Regions from separate parts of the Pseudomonas sp. XK-1 genome, predicted to be linked through region 3. Evidence: predicted binding sites of a transcription regulator. Region 3 holds the regulator's gene; each other region holds the start of a gene.
The links. Region 3 encodes FliA, which starts transcription of late flagellar genes. Its sites were predicted from a motif close to CTAAAGTTTNNNNNNNNNNNGCCGNTAA; they were not measured.
Positions count from the first base shown of each region.

Region 1: a site for FliA is predicted at 3,055-3,082, ahead of flgM (flagellar biosynthesis anti-sigma factor FlgM). Genes of this name have one in related genera too.
Region 2: a site for FliA is predicted at 1,652-1,679, ahead of motA (flagellar motor stator protein MotA). Genes of this name have one in related genera too.
Region 4: a site for FliA is predicted at 1,938-1,965, ahead of WMW70_RS10315 (methyl-accepting chemotaxis protein). Genes of this name have one in related genera too.

Region 1 is NZ_JBBPES010000002.1:399,695-404,742, forward strand. Features, by position in the region: gene WMW70_RS07490 (transglycosylase domain-containing protein) at 1-97, shown strand, start outside; gene cheR (protein-glutamate O-methyltransferase CheR) at 343-1,170, opposite strand; gene WMW70_RS07500 (chemotaxis protein CheV) at 1,215-2,147, opposite strand; gene flgA (flagellar basal body P-ring formation chaperone FlgA) at 2,221-2,979, shown strand; gene flgM (flagellar biosynthesis anti-sigma factor FlgM) at 3,122-3,463, shown strand; gene WMW70_RS07515 (flagella synthesis protein FlgN) at 3,553-4,020, shown strand; gene WMW70_RS07520 (flagellar brake protein) at 4,102-4,851, shown strand; gene WMW70_RS07525 (TIGR04282 family arsenosugar biosynthesis glycosyltransferase) at 4,918-5,048, opposite strand, start outside.
Region 2 is NZ_JBBPES010000001.1:497,426-502,473, reverse strand. Features, by position in the region: gene motB (flagellar motor protein MotB) at 1-735, opposite strand, end outside; gene motA (flagellar motor stator protein MotA) at 744-1,595, opposite strand; gene WMW70_RS02170 (HDOD domain-containing protein) at 1,716-3,230, shown strand; gene WMW70_RS02165 (rhodanese-like domain-containing protein) at 3,276-4,091, shown strand; gene asd (archaetidylserine decarboxylase) at 4,126-4,989, shown strand.
Region 3 is NZ_JBBPES010000004.1:475,902-480,949, forward strand. Features, by position in the region: gene WMW70_RS13310 (chemotaxis protein CheA) at 1-1,069, opposite strand, end outside; gene WMW70_RS13315 (protein phosphatase CheZ) at 1,081-1,869, opposite strand; gene WMW70_RS13320 (chemotaxis response regulator CheY) at 1,889-2,263, opposite strand; gene fliA (RNA polymerase sigma factor FliA) at 2,355-3,101, opposite strand; gene fleN (flagellar synthesis regulator FleN) at 3,098-3,928, opposite strand; gene flhF (flagellar biosynthesis protein FlhF) at 3,998-5,048, opposite strand, start outside.
Region 4 is NZ_JBBPES010000003.1:422,167-427,214, forward strand. Features, by position in the region: gene acnA (aconitate hydratase AcnA) at 1-1,858, shown strand, start outside; gene WMW70_RS10315 (methyl-accepting chemotaxis protein) at 1,997-3,562, shown strand; gene WMW70_RS10320 (toll/interleukin-1 receptor domain-containing protein) at 3,899-4,825, shown strand; gene WMW70_RS10325 (RidA family protein) at 4,934-5,048, shown strand, end outside.

The sequences.
Region 1 (5,048 bases), on a different contig from region 3:
CAAGGGCATGGCCCCGATTCTTATGCCCTATCTGGAGCCTGGCCAGAACAGCCGCTGCCTGGAGCCCCTGCCAGCGGTACAGGCAAGCTGGAAGTAAAAAGCGGCGGCGACAATAAAAAGGCTATGTCGTCGTTAGCTGTTGTCGAGACAACCGAACCTTGTAGGTGCGCGCTTGCCCGCGAATCGAAGCCAATAGAAAAACATCGCTGCCAAGGGCTCGGCGTGCCCGCCACTCCTAGGGTCTACGCAGCCCCCTTCAGCATTATTGGCAACACTGAAGTAGGACATAACCATAAAAAACGGGAGGCCAATGGCCTCCCGTTTAGCTGCATCGCCTGCGGCTTATTTCGCCTTGTAGATGATCCCTGGGCTGCACTGCACCATCTGGTAGTGGCTGGGCAAACCGTTCAGGGCTTCGGAAGCCCCGAGAAACAAATAACCACCCGGTTTCAACATCGCATGGATGCGCGTAAGGATGTCCTTCTTCACCTCGGCCGAGAAATAGATCAGCACGTTGCGGCAGAACACCACATCGAACTTGCCGAGACTGGCATAGCTGTCGAGCAGGTTGAGCGGGCGGAATTCTATGCGGCTGCGAATCGCCGGTTTGATCACCCAGCGGCCCGGGCCCTTGGGGTCGAAGTAGCGTTGCAGGCGTTCCTGGGACAGGCCACGGCCCATTGCCAGGCTGTCGTATTCGCCGGACTTGCAGTTGGCCAGCATGGTCGGCGACAGGTCGGTGGCGACAATCTGCACGCCGGCCTTGAGTTGACCGATATTGGTTTTCTCGAACTCATCGATGCTCATCGACAGCGAATAGGGCTCCTGCCCCGAGGAGCAGGCGGCGGACCAGATACGAATGCGCTGGCCAGGGCTGGCCTTGATCATCTCCGGCAGCACCCGGTTCTTCAGCACCTCGAAAGGATAGGTATCGCGAAACCACAGGGTTTCGTTGGTGGTCATGGCATCCACCACCTGCTCGCGCAGCCCGCTGCGCGGCTGGGTTTGCATGCGTTGCACCAGCTCCCCGAGAGTCTTGATGCTGTTCTGTTCCATCAGCTTGTTGAGCCGGCTGGAAACCAGATACTGCTTGTTGGTACCCAGCAGGATGCCACAGGCTTTTTCCAGAAAAATCCGGAACTGCTCGAAATCCAAATTACCTGTAGACACTCGCGAGGCCTCGACGATCATGTTGTTCACTGAGGACAAAGCCCTCAGTCCCCTGCCGTAAGATTGATGCGTTCAACCACCCGCGCCGCCAGATCGTCAGGGCGGAACTTGGCGAGAAAGTCATCTGCGCCAACCTTCTTAACCATGGCCTGGTTGAACACACCGGAAAGCGAAGTATGCAGGATGATGTGCAGCTTTTGCATGCGTGGATCGGCGCGGATCTCCGCGGTCAGGGTATAGCCGTCCATCTCGGGCATCTCGATGTCGGAAATCAGCATCAGGAATTCCTCTTCCGGCTTGCGCCCCTCCTCGACCATGGCCTTCAGATAATCCAGCGCCTGGCGGCCATCGTTGAGTGCCACCACCTCCACACCCACCGTTTCCAGACAGCGGGTCACCTGCTTGCGCGCCACCGAGGAATCGTCGCAGGTCAGCACCCGCTTGTTGACTGCACGGGCCTGGGTCCGCGCATCGAGCACGCCCTCGGAGATCACTTCGGAAGTAGGCGCAACTTCGGCGAGCACCTTCTCGACATCAATGATCTCGACCATCTTGTCGTCCAGCTGGGTCACCGCCGTCAGGTAGTGATCGCGCCCCGTGCCCTTGGGTGGCGGATGAATCGCCTCCCAGTTCATGTTGACGATGCGTTCGACCGACTGCACCAGAAAGCCCTGAACCTTGGTGTTGTACTCGGTGATGATCACGAAACTGCTGCCGATGTTCTCCAGCGGAGCGCTACCAGTGGCCATGGACAGGTCGAGGATGGGAATGGTGCCGCCACGGATATTGGCCACACCGCGAACCACCGGGCTGGATTTGGGCATGATGGTGAGTTTCGGGCACTGCAGCACCTCTTTCACCTTGAACACATTGATCCCGTACAACTGATTGCCATTAAGACGAAACAGCAACAGTTCCAAACGATTCTGCCCAACCAACTGAGTTCGCTGGTTAACCGAATCCATCACACCGGCCATACCCAAACTCCTTATTTGAGTAACAGGTTTTTGTCAGCGTAGCAGGCGGCACGCGCCTTGCTACCAAACGCATATGAACACAGAAACGACAACTATCCGACACTTACTGGCAGACTGCCGCCACTGGCTGGCAGTTTTACCTGCTTTGCTGGCGCTCGGCTATGGCCCCCTGGTTTCGGCGGAGGCCATGCGTACCGATGACCTTATCGGCGCAAGCGAGACCTTTCTTGAGCAGGAAGTGGGCGATTATCTTCAGCGTAGCAACATAGCCGGCCGCCACGAGATCCAGATTAACCGGCTCGACCCGCGGCTGCGCCTGCCGCTGTGCGATCAGGACCTGAGCACCAGCCTGGAAAGCCCGGCCCAGCCCATAGGTCGCGTGACCCTGCGGGTGCGCTGCGATGGCAGTTCGCCCTGGACGGTATTCGTCCCCGGACAGGTGCGCCTGTACCGCGAAGTCGTCACCGCCAACCGCCCGCTCAAGCGCGACAATGTCGTGACGGAAATGGACGTCGGCCTGGCCGAGCGCGATGTCGGCCTGCTCAACCAGGGCTATCTGACCAGTTTGCAGCAGGCTATTGGCAAAAAATTGACGCGAGCCTTGCTGCCCGATCAGGTGTTGGCCCCCGTGCACGTTGAGCAGGCCGAGGTTATCCGCAAGGGCGACCAGGTAGTGATCAGCGCCCACAGCGGCGGTATCAGCGTGCGCATGCCCGGTGAAGCCCTGTCGGACGGGGCTCTGGGTAAACAGATCAGTGTGCGCAACCAGCGCTCAAAACGAGTGGTCAAGGCCCGGGTCACAGGGCCCGGACAGGTTGAAGTGGCCATGTAGGCATGATTCTTGTTTAGACTAGGCCTAACGATTTTCCACAAGGTGTTTTAGACTCATGCCTGACGCGGATTTTTCCTAAAGTTTTATTGGCGAGCGCCGATAAGCAAGGCAAGCGTCCAAACACTGTTCGAGGTTTTGCACCATGGTCATCGACTTTAACCGGCCCAATAATGCCACCACCCCCGCCAATTCGGGGCGTGCCGGCAGTGCCCAGTCTGGTGGACAGAGTGAAGCCATCACGGCCAAGCAGAACACCAACGTACCCGCACCCGCCGAGCAGGCTCAGGCCAGCAAAAGCGGTGAATCGGTGCAGCTCAGCCGCGAAGCACAGCAGCTGCAGAAGATCAGCGAGAAGCTGCGCGACCAGCCGACTGTCGACAATGAGCGCGTCGCCCAGCTTAAGCAGGCCATTGCCGACGGCAGTTATCAGGTCGACAGCCAGCGTGTGGCCAGCAAGCTGCTGAATTTCGAATCCCAGCGTTAGCCCCAGGGCTGCGCTGGGGGTAATGGTCGCCCGCCTGATCATCGACGGCCCTGGTGCCTCGTGTGATCCGCTACCCCCAAGAGCCCGCCATGCACGACATCACCCTGCTTGAGCTGTTCACCGACGATATCGGCACCGCCGAACGTTTACTTGAATTGATCGATCACGAATTCCAGGCCCTCGGCGAGCGCGATCTACCGCGCCTGCAGACCCTGCTGACGGAAAAGCAACCGCTGCTCAGCCTCCTCGAAGAGCACGGCCGCACCCGCAGCCAGCTGCTGCTTGACGCCCACCTCAGCGCCGACCGCGTCGGCCTGCAGGCGCTGGCCGCACAATCCAGCCAGGGCGCGCTGCTCCTCGAGCGCGGCGACCGGCTAAGCGATCTGCTCGAGCGCTGCCAGCAGGCCAACCTGCGCAATGGCCGCCTGATCCGCGCCAACCAGGCGTCAACCAGCAGCATGCTGGGCATCCTGCGCGGCAACGAAACCCCCAGCCTCTATGACAGCCGCGGCGCTGCGTCTAGAATTGGCCAACAGCGCCCTCTAAGCCAGGCCTGATACCTATAACAAAGCACAAGGACATGCTGCCAAATTGACAGTATGCTGGTGCTCAAGCTTTTGCTCGGAGAGTCACGGACCGTGTCCAATCCTTTTAATCAGGAAGAGGGCCCGCAACCACCCAAGGTGCTCAAGGCACCCGTGGAAATAGTTGCCAACCTGCGCCTACTGCAACAGAACCACGACCCACTGATCATCACCTTTCACGAACGCAACCAACGCTTCCAGAGCTATGTGATCGAGGTCGATCGCGACAAGCAGTTTGTGATTCTGGATGAAATGATTCCACGCGATGGCGAACGCTTTCTGCTCAGCGGTGAGGCATTTCGCATCGAAGCCTTCCACGAAGGCGTGCGCGTGGCCTGGGAGTGCGAACAGGATGTGCGTATCACCGAGCATGAAGGGGCCCGCTGCTATCTCAGCCCGCTGCCTAGCGAGGTGCTCTACCACCAGCGGCGCAGCGCCTTCAGAGCACCGCTCAAGCAGACCGAACTGATCAAGGTCGAACTGGCCGGCGGCAAGCTGCGCACTGCCCTGGCCGGACAACTGCTGGATATTTCCGCAACCGGCTGCAAAGTGCGCATACCCGGTAATGTCACCAGCAGCCTGCAGAGCGGCCAGGTCTACGAGCGCTTTACCCTGCAGTTTCCCTTTGGTGCCATGACCATGGCCCTGGAGCTACGCCACGCCCAGTATGAAGAAAAGCTCGATATCACCTTTATTGGCGCACGCTTCCATCGCATGAGCGGGCTCGAACAGCGCCAGGTCGAACGCTTTGTCTACCAGCTGCAACGCGAGGCAAGGCGCTTCGAAAGCGATGGGTTGTTCTAGGCGTCTGCCGGATTTAACGCTGTCCGACTGCAGGAAAGCCCCCCCCACCACCCGAGGCAACGCCTGCTAGATCTTGATGCCCAGCGCCGCCAGGCGCGGCAGATCTTCGGGACGGTCGACGTCCCACAGGGTCGGCAGCAGGTGATGGCTCCAGTCCAATTGCAACAAGCGCTCCTGAGTCATCGACAGCACCTGCT
Region 2 (5,048 bases), on a different contig from region 3:
GCCCACCACCCGCGCCACCTGGGTTTCGCTGTAGCCACCGGCAATCAGGACGCGCCGCGCCGCATTGGCGCGATCGGCGGACAGCTCCCAGTTGCCATAACCGCCGCGCCCGACAAAGGGCTGTGCATCGGTATGACCACTGACACTGATCTTGTTCGGCACCTCGGCGATGGTGTCGGTAAGGGCCAGCAGGATGTCCTCGAAATAGGGTTGCAGGCTCGCACTGCCGGAGGCGAACATCGGCCGATTCTCGGCATCCATGATCTGGATGCGCAGACCGTCCTGGGTGATTTCGAACAGTATCTGGTCCTTGAAGCGCTGCAACTGCGGGTTCTCGTCGACCTTGTTCTGCAACTCCTGCAGCAGCAGTTCGAGGCGCTCGCGCTCGACTTCTTCGGCTATCGACTCAGCCTGCTCCAGGTCGACTTCCGCATCAGCCTCCTCTGCCGCGTCCTGCTCTTGCTGATTGAGGGTACGGTCGGGGGCCGGCGTCGGCGAGCCGCCGAGGTCGATCACATAGGGGCTGGCGCTTTCGGAAAAGCCGATAGGGTCCTTGAAATAGCCCGAGATCAGCTTCTTCTGCTCCGGCGTGGCCACCGACATCAGCCACATCACAAGAAAGAACGCCATCATCGCCGTGGCGAAGTCGGCAAAAGCGATCTTCCAGGCACCGCCATGATGGCCACCGGCAACCTTCTTGACCCGCTTGACGATAATCGGCTGATTGTTTTCCATGCTTGGCTTTAGCTCCCGCGCATGGCCTGTTCAAGCTCGATAAAGCTTGGGCGGTGCGCCGGGTACAGCACCTTACGCGCGAATTCCACCGCCAGCGAAGGCGGCATGCCGGAAGCCGAAGCCACCAGACCAGCCTTGATCGCCTCGTAGACGTTCAGCTCTTCCTTGGCATCGTGCTCCAGAGCGGCCGAGAGGGGACCGAAGAAACCGTAGGAGGCCAGAATCCCGAGGAAGGTACCGACCAGAGCAGTGCCGACCTTCTCGCCGATTTCGGCGTTGGCCGCCTCGGCGAGAATCGACATGGTGATCACGATGCCCAGCACCGCAGCAACGATACCCATGGCCGGCATGCCGTCGGCCACCTTGGCCACAGCATGCGAAGGGTGTTCGAGGTCTTCCTTGAGGCTGGCGATTTCCATGTCGAACAGACCCTCCAGCTCATGGGGAGCCATATTGCCGGACGACATGATGCGCAGGTAATCGCAGATAAAAGCGGTCATCCGCTCGTCCTTGAGGATGCCCGGGTACTTGCTGAAAATCGGACTGGCCGCAGGGTCTTCGACATCCGCCTCGATGGCCATCATGCCTTCGCGGCGACTCTTGTTGAGGATCTCGTAGATCAGCTTCAGCACATCGAGGTAGTAGGCATGGGTAAAGCGCGAGCTGAACATGCTCAGCGACTTCTTGGCCACATGCACAAAGGCGCTGCCCGGGTTGGCCTGGAGAAAGGCCCCCAGCGCCGCACCGCCGATGATCAAGACTTCGAAGGGGTGCACCAGGGCCATAAACTGGCCGCCGGAGAGCATAAAGCCGCCCAGCACACTGGCGAGCACAACGATGATGCCGATGATTTTTACCATAGAGAAAACATGCCAAAGCCAAGGGGAGACGGGGTCGGAAAAAACAACCCTTCTATTTATCGGAAGATTTGCGCGAGACTATAGCCAGTTAAGGTCAAAAGCCAGCCTGGCTCAACCCGAATGCCCACACCATTACCGCCCCCGCGCACCCTCCCGAACTGGCTAAAGCTGCTGGACGGGCAGTTGTTGCCCGTGTCCAGCGAAAGCCAGCAACGCTTGCGCCGTGGCCTGGCCGACAGCAACAGTTCGATACGCGAGATTGCCGAACTGATGCAGCATTGCCCGGCACTGGCGCTCAGCGTGTTGCGCGAGGCCAACCGCCCGGGCGCGACCCGCAAGGAGCCTACGGAAAGCCTGGAAGGGGCGATCAGCCGCCTGGGCCTGAAACGCACGGAAACACTCCTGGAGCAGCAACCGGCCCTGGCCGAGCAGGAGCTGCCCAAGGCCCTGCGGCAAATCCAGCTGATCAGCCTGCATGCGAGCCAGCAGGCCAATGGCCTGTTTGCCGGTCGCCTGGCCCGCCTGTGGCAAGAAGTACACTGGGGTAGCCTGCTGTTCCTGGCCCCGATCTGGGCACTGCTGGCGGCTCACCCCGAGCTGTTCGAAGTCTGGGAACAACGCGTGCTGGTCAAGGGCGAGCCGGCGGCGCGAGTCGAACAAGACGTCCTCGGAATGCCCCTGCTGCAACTCTGCCTGGCCCTGAGCGAGCGCTGGCGCTTGCCCGAGTGGATCATCCAGGGCTACCACCTGCTGCTCAACGACCGCCGCCTGCTGGTCAAGGCCCTGCATATCGCCCGTAACAACGAACATCCGCTGCAACAGCAGCAATGCCTGGACGCGGACAATAACCTGCAGCGCTGGCTGTCCCACCCCGCCAACAGCATTCTGCTGGCCAACGGCATGGCCCTCTCAGCCCATTACGCCTGGAACGGCCAGCACAGCCTGCGCTGGCAACGCCTCGCCGGCCTGTTTCTCCAGCTGCCCCTGGCCGATGTGCAGCAGGCCCTGCACCAGCAGGCCGTAAACAGCGCACGCCAGCACTCGCACAGCGGCCTGTGGCACCCGGCCGAGGCGCTACTCTGGCCCTGGCAGGCGCGCCATCTGCAGGCCATCGTCGAGCCGGCCAAGACTCCGCCGCCCAGCGCCTGGCGTCAACATTGTGCCCAGCTGCTGGCCCAGCCCAGCCCATTCAGCAACGTGCTGCAGCTCACTGCCTGCGCCAACCAGGCGCTGCAGGCCTGCGGCATGCAACGCCTGTTAATACTCCTGAGCGACCGCAACCACAGCCGTCTGATGGTGCAACAACACAGCGGCCTGGACCCGGCGGCCGGAGCGCTGAGCCTCGACCCGCAACAGAGCCAGGTCCTGCGTCGCCTGCTCAGCGCTCCGGCACAGCTGCGCCTGAGCCCCGCCAACGTCGCGCAGTTCTCGGCACTGCTGCCCGGCTCGCTGAAAAGCCTGTTCCCCAGCGAACACCTGCTGATCCGCTCGATCGCCAGCAATAACCGCGTGGTCATGCTGGTGTTCGCCGACCAGAATGGCCGCCCCCTCAGCGACGGCCTGGTACAGGGCTTCGGCAAAACCGTGCAATGCATTGAGCGCGCCCTGACCAGCTTTGCCAACCGCGCACGCTAGGCTTTCCGCTACAATCTGTCCCTTTCCCGTCCAAAGAGGCCCGGCATGACCGCCTTCGCTGAGTTGCCCCTGCTGATCGAACCCGCCCAACTGGCCAGCCGCCTGGATGCACCCGAGCTGATCCTGGTCGATTTGACCAGCGGCGCACGCTACGCCGCCGGGCATATCCCGGGCGCACGTTTTGTCGACCCCAAACGCACCCAGCTGGGCCAGCCACCGGCACCCGGCATGCTGCCCGAACAGGCGCAGCTTGAGCAGCTGTTCGCTGAGCTGGGCCACCGCCCCGACGCCGTCTACGTGGTGTACGACGATGAAGGCGGCGGCTGGGCCGGGCGCTTTATCTGGCTGCTGGATGTGATCGGCCACACGCACTACCACTATCTGGACGGCGGCCTGCATGCCTGGCTGGCGGAAGACCTGGCCCTCAGCACGGAACAACCCGCCGCCGTTAAGCAGGCGCTCAGCCTGACCCTGCACCAGGAGCCCACGGCCAGCCGCGAGTACCTGCAGAGCCGTCTCGGCGCTCCCGACCTGGCCATCTGGGATGCCCGCTCGCCAGCCGAATACCGCGGCGAAAAGGTCCTGGCGCAGAGAGGCGGACATATCCCCGGCGCAGTCAATTACGAATGGACCGCCGCCATGGACCAGGCCCGCGCCCTGCGCATCCGCCAGGACATGCCCGAAATTCTCGACGCCCTGGGCATCAGCCCCGACAAGGAACTGATCACCCACTGCCAGACCCACCACCGCTCAGGCCTCACCTACCTGATCGCCAAAGCGCTGGGTTATCCGCGGGTCAAGGCCTATGCCGGCTCCTGGGGCGAGTGGGGTAATAGCCCGGACACGCCGATCGAGCAATAAAGCGCTACCCGCTTTCCACTTTGAAGGAACACCGATGAAAGACCGTCTGTTTATCCTCAGCCAGTACCTGCTGCCCCACCACCTGCTGTCGCGCCTGATCGGCTGCGCGGCCGAATGCCAGGCCGGCTGGTTCAAGAATCGCCTGATCGGCTGGTTCGCCAAGCACTACCAGGTAAACATGAGCGAAGCGCAGATCGAAGACCTGACGACTTTTGCCCACTTCAATGACTTCTTTACCCGCGCCCTCAAAGACGGCGCACGCCCCCTGGACCCGAGCCCCGGCGCGGTGCTGTGCCCGGCCGACGGCGCGGTCAGCCAGCTGGGTAAAATCGAGCACGGGCGGATCTTCCAGGCCAAGGGCCACAGCTTCAGCCTGGTTGAACTGCTCGGCGGCGACAGCCCGCGCGCTGCGCCCTTTATGGGCGGTGAGTTCGCCACCATCTACCTGTCGCCCAAGGATTACCACCGCGTGCATATGCCGCTGGCCGGCACCCTGCGCGAGATGGTCTATGTGCCGGGCCGCCTGTTCTCGGTCAACCAGACCACCGCGGAAAACGTCCCCGAACTCTTCGCCCGCAACGAGCGCGTGGTCTGCCTGTTCGATACCGAACGTGGCCCCATGGCCGTGGTGCTGGTCGGCGCGATGATCGTCGCCTCGATCGAAACCGTCTGGGCCGGCCTGGTCACCCCGCCCAAGCGCGCCCTGAAGAGCTTCAGCTACGACGAGACCGCCCGCGCGCCCATCGTCCTGGACAAGGGGGCCGAACTGGGTCGCTTCAAACTCGGCTCCACCGCCATCGTCCTGTTCGGCCCGCAGCAGGTGCAATGGGCCGAACAACTGGCAGCCAACAGCGCCGTACAGATGGGCCAGCGCCTGGGCGACGCCGCCGCCAGCTGATGCGCTGACGCTGAACCCCTGCCAGCATCCGCAGGTCCAACGTTTAACCGACATGACCA
Region 3 (5,048 bases):
CGCCGACCATGTTCATGATTTCGTCCAGGCGCGCGGTATCGACCCTGACCGTGGTTTCCGCCTCGCTGGGCGGCGCAGCCTTCTCCGCGGCCGGGGCGGCCGCAGCCTTGACCGGCTCGGGTTTGGCCACAGGTTTCGCTGCGGGTTTGGCCACCGGCTTGGCGGGCTCTACGGGTTTCGCCGCGGCGGCCGCAGGCGGGGCACTGATGGCTTCGGGCTCGACAAACTTGCCTTTGCCGTGCAGCTGATCGAGCAGCGCCTCGAACTCGTCATCGGTGATTTCGTCACCGCCGGATGCCGCAGCAGGAGCGGCGGGAGTCGCCTTGGCCGCTGGTTCCGCGGCTGGTGGCGCAAACTGGCCCTTGCCATGCAACTGATCAAGCAGGGACTCGAATTCGTCGTCGGTGATTTCATCAGTGCCGGATGCCGCAGCAGCGGCAGGTGCCGCCACACTGGCGGGCTCGGTGGCCGCGAACTGGCCCTTGCCATGCAGCTGATCGAGCAAGGACTCGAATTCATCGTCGGTGATTTCATCGCCGCTGGCGGCCGCAGTTGCCTGGGCCGGAGCTTCATCCAGGGCACCGAGTAGCTGTTCGAACTCGCTATCGGTGATATCGGCACCGCCCGCTAAAGGCTCTGGCTGTGCCGCGGGCGCTTCAGCAACTGGCGCAGCGGCTCCCGCTGGTTCGGCCAGGCGCGCCAGGGCAGCCAAAAGCTCGGGTGTGGCCGGGGTCAGGTCGGTGCGTTCACGCACCTCGGTAAACATGCTGTTGACGGCATCCAGTGCTTCCAGCACCACATCCATCAGCGCCGAGTCGACGCGTCGTTCACCCTTGCGCAGGATGTCGAAGACGTTTTCTGCGATATGGCAGCATTCCACCAGCTCATTGAGCTGGAGAAAACCGGCACCACCTTTGACGGTATGGAACCCGCGAAAAATAGCGTTGAGCAGATTCATGTCATCCGGCCGACTTTCCAGCTCTACAAGCTGCTCGGACAGTAGTTCAAGAATCTCGCCGGCCTCTACCAGGAAGTCCTGGAGGATTTCTTCATCGGCGCCGAAGCTCATAAGACGTGCTCCTAAAATCCCAGGCTGGAAAGCAGGTCGTCGACATCATCCTGATTAGATGCGACGTCTTCACGCTTATCGGCATGAATCTGCGGACCTTCACCGTGGGAAGGCTCTTTTTGTTGTTCTTGTTCGGCGCGCAGCAGTTCGTGGTTGTGCTCGATGCCGGCAATCTGATCGACCTGACTGGCCATCAGCACCAGCTTGAGCAGGTTGCTTTCAACTTCGGTAACCAGTTGCGTCACCCGCTTGATCACCTGACCGGTGAGGTCCTGATAGTCCTGGGCCAGCAAAATGTCGTTGAGATGGCCAGACAGCTTGCTGCCGTCGCGCTCGCTGCGGGCAAGAAACAGTTCGACGCGCTTGGCCAGCTCGCGAAAGCCATCGGCGCTCATCTCGCGGCGCATAAAACGCCCCCAGTCGGCACTCAGGCTCTGCGCTTCGGCGCTGAGGTCATTGACCAGCGGGGCACTCTGCTCGACCAGGTCCATGGTGCGATTGGCCGCTTTCTCGGTCATCGTCACCACATAGTTGAGGCGTTCGGTGGCATCGGTGATTTGTGAAACTTCGGTGGCATGGGGGACGCGCGGATCAAGCTGAAAATTGACAATCGCGTTGTGCAGTTCGCGGGTCAGCTTGCCGACCTCGTGATACAGGCCGCGATCACGCGCCTTATTCAGTTCATGGATCAGCTGTACAGCTTCGCCGAAATTGCCTTGCTCCAGGCTCTCAACCAACTGGCGAGCGCTTAGCTTCAGAGTCGACTCGAGGTCGCTCTGAGGGGAATCTTTATGTTCCATAGTACCCTCGCGGCAAACATCAGCCGTTGACCCGCTCGAAGATCTTTTCAATCTTCTCTTTAAGCACCTGAGCGGTGAACGGCTTGACCACATAACCGTTCACCCCCGCCTGCGCAGCCTCGATGATCTGATCGCGCTTGGCTTCTGCCGTGACCATCAGCACCGGCAAGGTTTTCAGGCGCTCATCGGCACGCACCGCACGCAACAGGTCGATCCCGGTCATGCCTGGCATATTCCAGTCAGTCACCAGGAAGTCGAAACTGCCGCTCTGCAGCATGGGCAAGGCGGTGGTGCCGTCATCGGCTTCCGCGGTATTGGTGAACCCCAAATCACGCAGGAGGTTCTTGATGATCCGGCGCATCGTTGAAAAGTCATCAACGATGAGGATTTTCATATTTTTGTCCAAGTCGACCTCCGTACAGTCCAAACGCAGCCAGCACCTGGCTACGCCTTTAATCATGAAACCGGCCTGCTGATTTAACTGCCTAGTTCGCGCGCCATTCGCCAAGCCGTGCCCGCAACCGTGCGGCGCACTGGCTGTGGAGCTGGCTGACGCGGGACTCGCTAACCCCCAGTACCGCGCCGATCTCCTTAAGATTCAATTCTTCGTCGTAATACAACGCCAACACCAACCGCTCGCGCTCCGGCAGGCCGGCAATGGCGTCGGCCAGCGCCGCCTGAAAGCGTTCGTCTTCCAGATCGCGGGAGGGTTCGAGGTGGTGGCCGGCAAGATCCTCGCGCAGCCCACCGTGCTCGCCATCCTGCAACAGGTCGTCGAAGCTGAACAAGCGGCTGCCCAAAGTGTCGCCAAGAATGCCGTAGTAATCCTCGAGACTCAATTGGAGTTCGGCCGCAACCTCTTGATCTTTAGCGTCTCGACCGGTTCTGGCCTCAATTACCCGAATGGCGTCGCTGACCATGCGGCTGTTTCGATGCACCGAACGGGGGGCCCAGTCACCTTTGCGCACCTCGTCGAGCATCGAACCGCGTATGCGGATGCCGGCGAATGTCTCGAAACTGGCACCTTTGCTGGAATCGTATTTTTTTGACGCTTCGAGCAGACCGATCATTCCGGCCTGAATCAGATCGTCCACCTGGATATTGGCCGGCAGACGCGCCAACAGGTGGTAAGCAATGCGTTTGACCAGGGGCGCATAGCGCTCGATCAACTGGTGCTGGGAGTCCTGCGCCTGCGCTTTGCTGTACATACGGAGTCCAGAGGCTGCTGTCATATGGCCGGGTCCGCAACCGGTTGCTGCACCAGACGCTCGACGAAAAACTCCAGATGACCGCGCGGGTTGGCCGGTAGCGGCCAGGCATCGACCTTCTGGGCTATCGCCTTGAACGCCAGCGCACATTTAGAGCGCGGGAAGGCTTCATAAACCGCGCGCTGTTTCTGCACGGCCTTGCGCACCGACTCGTCGTAAGGCACGGCACCTACATACTGCAGGGCGACGTCGAGAAAACGATCGGTGACCTTGGTCAGCTTAGCAAACAGATTGCGACCTTCCTGCGGACTGTGGGCCATATTGGCCAGGACGCGGAAGCGGTTCATGCCGTGGTCGCGGTTAAGCAGCTTGATCAGGGCATAGGCATCGGTGATCGAGGTGGGCTCATCGCACACCACCACCAGCACTTCCTGGGCCGCGCGCACGAAGCTGACCACACCATCACCGATCCCGGCGGCGGTGTCGATAATTAGCACGTCGAGGTTGTCGCTGATATCGCTGAACGCCTGAATCAGCCCGGCGTGCTGCATAGGCGACAGCTGCACCATGCTCTGGATACCGGACGCCGCCGGCACGATGCGGATGCCCCCCGGGCCCTGCAGCAGGACCTCGCGCAACTCGCACTCGCCGCTGATGACATCTTCCAGGGTGCGCTTGGCGCTCAGCCCCAGCAGTACGTCGACGTTGGCCAGGCCCAGGTCGGCGTCCATCAGCATCACCCGGCGGCCGAGGTCGGCCAGGGCCAAAGCCAGATTCACCGACACATTGGTCTTACCGACGCCACCTTTGCCGCCGGTTACAGCAATCACCTGTACGGGATGCATGCCCATGTTATCTACACACCTGTTGTCTAACTTCGACCGCAGCCATGTGGCTGGCTGTGCTCTATTGATTAATGCTCAACTCGCGCGGCGCGCTGGCTGCTGATAGAGGCCGGCAAACATCTCGGCCATCGTATCCTCGCTGGGGTCCTGGGTGGCCTGCAGCCCCACTGCGCGGCTCACCAGCTGATGGCTGCGCGGCACATGCAGATCGTCCGGGATCCGCGGTCCATCGGTCAGATAGGCTACCGGTAGACGCTGGCTAATAGCCAGCCCTAAAACCTCGCCCAGGCTGGTGGCTTCGTCCGCCTTGGTCAGGATGCAACCGGACAAACCGCACTGCTTGTAACTATGGTAGGCCGCTTTCAGCACTTGGCTCTGACTGGTTGCCGCCATCACCAGATAATTCTTTGCATTGACCCCGCGACTGGCCAGGGTTTCCAGCTGCATGCGCAGCGCCGGATCGTTACCCGGCAGGCCGGCGGTATCGATCAGCACCACACGCTTGCGGGCCAGCGGAGCCAGGGCCTGGGTCAGCGACTGCCCCGGATCGACCAGGGTCACCGGCACATCGAGGATACGCCCCAGGGTCTTGAGTTGCTCCTGGGCACCGATGCGGTAGCTGTCCAGGCTGACCAGGGCGATGTGCTGCGCGCCGTACTTGAGTACGTAGCGCGCCGCCAGCTTGGCCAGGGTGGTGGTCTTGCCCATGCCGGCGGGACCGACCAGGGCGATCACGCCGCCCTCGTCCATCGGTTCCTGCTTCGGCGTCTTGATCGCGTGGGCCAGGTGGGCCAGCAGCATGCGCCAGGCCTGGCGCGGCTCGGCGACATTGGCCACGCGCTCGAGCAGGGCCTTGGCCAGTTCGGCGGACAGGCCCATGCGCTGCAGACGCCGCCACAGATTGGCCTGCTGCGGCCGACGGTTCTGCAACTGGCCCCAGGCGATGGAGCCGAGCTGTACTTCGATCAGCTCGCGCAGACCATGCAGCTCGAAGCGCATGGCATCCAGCGCACGCTGATCGCTCACCGCTGCCGGTGCAGCCTGAGGCTGCTGCAGGGCTGCCGCCAGAATGGCTGCGGGCATGCTTGGCGGCGCGCCAAGCAGTTGGCGGTCCTTGCCAGCGTCG
Region 4 (5,048 bases), on a different contig from region 3:
CCTGGCCGACCGCGCCACCATCGCCAATATGGCTCCGGAATACGGCGCGACCTGCGGCTTCTTTCCGGTGGACGACATCACCCTGGGTTACCTGCGCCTGTCCGGCCGCCCGGAGCAGAGCGTCAAGCTGGTCGAGGCCTACTGCAAGGCCCAGGGCCTGTGGCGCGAACCGGGCGTTGAGCCTGCATTCAGCGACAGCCTGGAGCTGGACATGGGCAGCGTCGAGGCCTGCCTGGCCGGACCCAAGCGCCCACAGGACCGGGTCGCCCTGCCCCAGGTCAAACAGGCCTTCGACGACTTTCTCGGCCTGCAACTCAAGCCTGCCGCCAAAGACGACGCGCGCCTACTCAACGAAGGCGGTGGCGGCACCGCCATCGGCAGCGACGAACCCCATAACGAGTTCGAGTATGAACATGAGGGCGAAACTCATCGGCTGAGCAACGGCGCAGTGGTGATCGCCGCCATCACCTCCTGCACCAACACCTCCAACCCCAGCGTGATGATGGCCGCCGGCCTGCTGGCGAAAAAGGCCATCGAAAAAGGCCTGCAGCGCAGACCCTGGGTCAAGAGCTCCCTGGCCCCCGGTTCCAAGGTGGTGACCGAGTATTTCAACGCCGCCGGCCTGACCCGCTACCTCGACGAACTGGGCTTCAACCTGGTCGGCTACGGCTGCACCACCTGCATCGGCAACTCCGGCCCGCTGCTCGAACCCATCGAAAAGGCCATCCAACTGCACGATCTGTGCGTGGCGTCGGTGCTGTCCGGCAACCGCAACTTCGAGGGCCGCGTGCACCCGCTGGTAAAAACCAACTGGCTGGCCTCGCCGCCCCTGGTGGTGGCCTATGCCCTGGCCGGCAGCGTGCGCCTGGATATCAGCCGGGAAGCCCTGGGCCTGGGCAAGGACGGTCAGCCGGTGTACCTGCGCGATATCTGGCCAAGTCAGGAAGAAATCGCCGCGGCGATTGAGAAGGTCGACACCGCGATGTTCCACAAGGAATACGCCGAGGTGTTCGCCGGCGACGCCCAGTGGCAGGCCATCGAAGTGCCGCAAGCCGCCACCTACGCCTGGCAGGCCGACTCCACCTATATCCAGCATCCGCCGTTCTTCGAAGGCATCGCCGATGCGCCGCCGCATATCGGTGATATCCACAACGCGCGCATCCTCGCCCTGCTTGGCGACTCGGTGACCACCGACCACATCTCCCCGGCCGGCAATATCAAGGCCGACAGCCCGGCCGGGCGCTACCTGCGCGAACAGGGCGTGGAGCCGCTCGACTTCAACTCCTACGGCTCGCGCCGCGGCAACCATGAAGTGATGATGCGCGGCACCTTCGCCAATATCCGCATCAAGAACGAAATGCTCGGCGGTGAGGAAGGCGGCAACACCCTGCACCTGCCCAGCGGCGAGAAGCTGTCGATTTATGACGCCGCCATGCGTTACCAGGCGGCCGGCACCCCGCTGCTGGTGATCGCCGGCAAGGAATACGGCACCGGTTCCAGCCGCGACTGGGCGGCCAAGGGCACCAACCTGCTAGGGGTCAAGGCGGTAATCGCCGAGAGCTTCGAGCGCATCCACCGCTCCAACCTGGTCGGCATGGGCGTGTTGCCGTTGCAGTTCAAGGCCGGGCAGGATCGCAAGGCGCTCAAGCTGACCGGCCACGAAACTCTTAACCTCTACGGCCTGGACGGCGTCGAGCTGCATCCCCATATGAAGCTGATGCTGGAAATAAACCGTGACGACGGCAGCCGCGAAAGCTTCGAAGTGCTGTGCCGCATCGACACCCTCAACGAGGTCGAGTACTTCAAGGCCGGCGGCATCCTCCACTATGTGCTGCGCCAGCTGATCGCCACCGCCTGAACCAGGCCGGGCAGTCAGCAGGCGTCTGCCCGGCGCGTTGCGGCCGATACCAGCTAGAATGCAGCGAACAGTAAAATGATTAAATTTAAGGCTTACGCGGCCGATCAAGTGGTATCGACCTAAGGGACACGTCACCCCATGCGCAATAATCAACCGGTTACCCAACGGGAACGTACCTTCCCGACCCAGCAACGTCTGATCTCCACCACAGACGTCAAAGGCCAGATCACCTACTGCAACGATGCCTTTATCGACATCAGCGGCTTCACCCGTGAAGAGCTGCTGCGTGCGCCGCACAACCTGGTGCGCCACCCCGATGTACCGCCTGCGGTGTTCCAGCATATGTGGGACACCCTGAAAAGCGGGCGGCCGTGGATGGGCATCGTCAAGAACCGCAGCAAGAATGGCGACCATTACTGGGTTAACGCCTACGTCACCCCAATACTGGAAAACAACCAGGTGGTGGGCTACGAGTCCGTGCGGATCAAACCCACAGCCGAACAGGTGCGCCGCGCCGAAGTCCTCTACCAGCGCATCAACACCGGTAAATCGGCCATCCCCAAACGCGACACCTGGTTGCCGGTACTGAAAGACTGGCTGCCCTTTGTCCTGATCAGCCAGATCGGCTTTCTGATCGGCATGTGGCTGGGCCATAGCTGGGGCTTTCTACTCGCCGCCGGCCTGTCCATCCCCCTTGGCCTGATCGGCCTGACCTGGCAGAACCGCGGTATCAAGCGCCTGCTGCAACTGGCCGCACAGTCCACCTCCGACCCGCTGATCGCGCAGATGTACACCGACAGCAGCGGCGTCCAGGCCCGCCTGGAAATGGCCATGCTCAGCCAGGACGCCCGCCTGCGCACCTGCCTGACCCGCCTGCAGGACACCGCCGAACACCTCACCAACCAGGCCAAGCAGGCCGACGCCCTGGCCCACAACAGCTCCGCCGGGTTGGAACGCCAGCGCCAGGAAACCGATCAGGTGGCCACCGCCATCAACGAAATGGCTGCCACCACCCTGGAAGTGGCCAGCAACGTGGCACGCACCGCCATCGCCACCCAGGACGCCAACCGCCTGACCAGCGCCGGCCGCACCATCGCCTCGGAAACCCGCGAAGCCATCCAGCGCCTCTCCGTCTCCGTGGGTGAAACCGGTGAAACCGTCACCCGCCTGGCCCAGGACAGCAACGAAATCGGCGGCGTGGTCGACGTGATCAAAGGCATCGCCGACCAGACCAACCTGCTCGCCCTCAACGCCGCCATCGAGGCGGCGCGTGCCGGCGAAATGGGCCGTGGCTTTGCCGTGGTGGCCGACGAAGTCCGCTCCCTGGCGCAACGCACCGCCGAATCAACCGGGCAGATCCACCAACTGATCGCCAAACTGCAACGCACCGCCGAAGAAGCGGTCATGACCATGGAAATCGGCCGCAAACAGGCCGACGAAGGGGTCGAGCGCGTACAGAAAGCCGACGACGCCCTCGCCGGCATCAGCGAAGCGGTGGCCAATATCACCGACATGGCCAACCAGATCGCCGCCGCCGCCGAGGAACAAAGCGCCGTGGCCGACGAAGTCAACCGCAGCATCACCACCATCGCCCAACTGGCCGACCAGACCGCCGGCGAAGCCCACAGCACCGCCCTGCTCAGCGAAGCCCTCACCGCCACCGCTCAGGGTCAGTATTCCCTGGTGGAACGCTTTAACCGCTAGCCCCAAGTGCGCCGGCCTGCCGGCGCACTCTCTCCCCTCCTTCCAACCGCCTCGCCCACCAGACGACGGCCATTTACCAGCATTCAAGATGGACAGCCCCATCCGCGATGGAATAGCTTCTGGCAAAGCTGCCGGGCAGAACAACTCCGCCCGCAAACGGCTTGCCATCCCCTGTCACGTTGCCCTTAAGCCCTGCCGCCTTTGCGCCGGCCGACCTTAAGCAAAACAAGGGCATAGTCGATGACAAGGAAGTTTATGCGACACGTATCGTGATAGATCGCGATATAGGTGCCGCCTAATTAATTGTTATGTGCACAAGGAAATTCGGTAAAGACTATGAACGTATTAGAAAGAATAGAATTCCTAGATAAAATTGGAACAGAATTACAATCCAGAATGACCTTTGCCGATATTGACACTTATTTTCGTGGGCACGGCGTCCCAACACAAGAAGAATACCCCCACAACAGCAAAAGATCCTACTCGAAAGATATGCTGTCCAAAGTGGACGACGAGTTACTCTTTAAGATTGCCGCAGAACTCAACATTGCAGACGCACCAAACAGCACAACAACCCCAAAAGAAGTTAGCTTCTGGAAGCCTGGGCACTTCCGTCTTTTCCTCAGTCACTTGGCATCATTTAAAGTTCAAACATCGCATCTTCAAACAGCTCTCAGAAAATATGCCATTTCAAGTTTTGTGGCACACGAAGATATAGAGCCAACAAGAGAATGGCAGGATGAGATAGAAGCAGCCCTACAAACAATGGATGCTCTTGCAGCTATTCTTATGCCAGGCTTTCTGGAAAGCAAATGGTGCGATCAAGAAGTGGGTTTCGCAGCTGGTAGAAACTCATTAATTATTCCAATTCGTAAAGGCTTAGACCCATACGGATTTATAGGAAAAATCCAAGGAATACAGGCTCAAAGCAAAACCATAGGAGAAGTAGCAGAGGCTATATTCACCACTCTTGTCAAGTCACCCAAAACCAAAAACAAAATCCTTCATGCTTTATCTGGCGCAATTTCAAACGCCACCACTAGCGAGGAAGGAATTGAGAAAGTTAGCATCCTAAAGTCTCTTAACAACATTCCAACTGAAATATTGGAAAATCTCAAACAGCAAATACTCGACAACAGCCTCCTTATGGAATCGAAAGACTTCCTAGAAAATCTGAATATAATGCTCAGCAAGTTCAATGTTAAGAAAATGCAAACCAAGAACAAAGAGCAAGAAGCCGAGTGGGAAGACCTTCCATTCTAAATATTCGCATGACAATTGGTTCAAACCGTTCGCCTCGCTCACTGGGACGCACTAAAACCCACCCCTTAACCAAACGTTAGGCGCTGGACGTTCGCTTCGGAGATTCGCATGAGCAAGAAGATCATTTCTGTTTGCGAGGCACCGACTCCGGTCGGCCCTTACTCTCAAGGCGTAATTGTGGACGGTTGGATTTGTACGTCTGGACAGGTTGGTCTGGACCCAG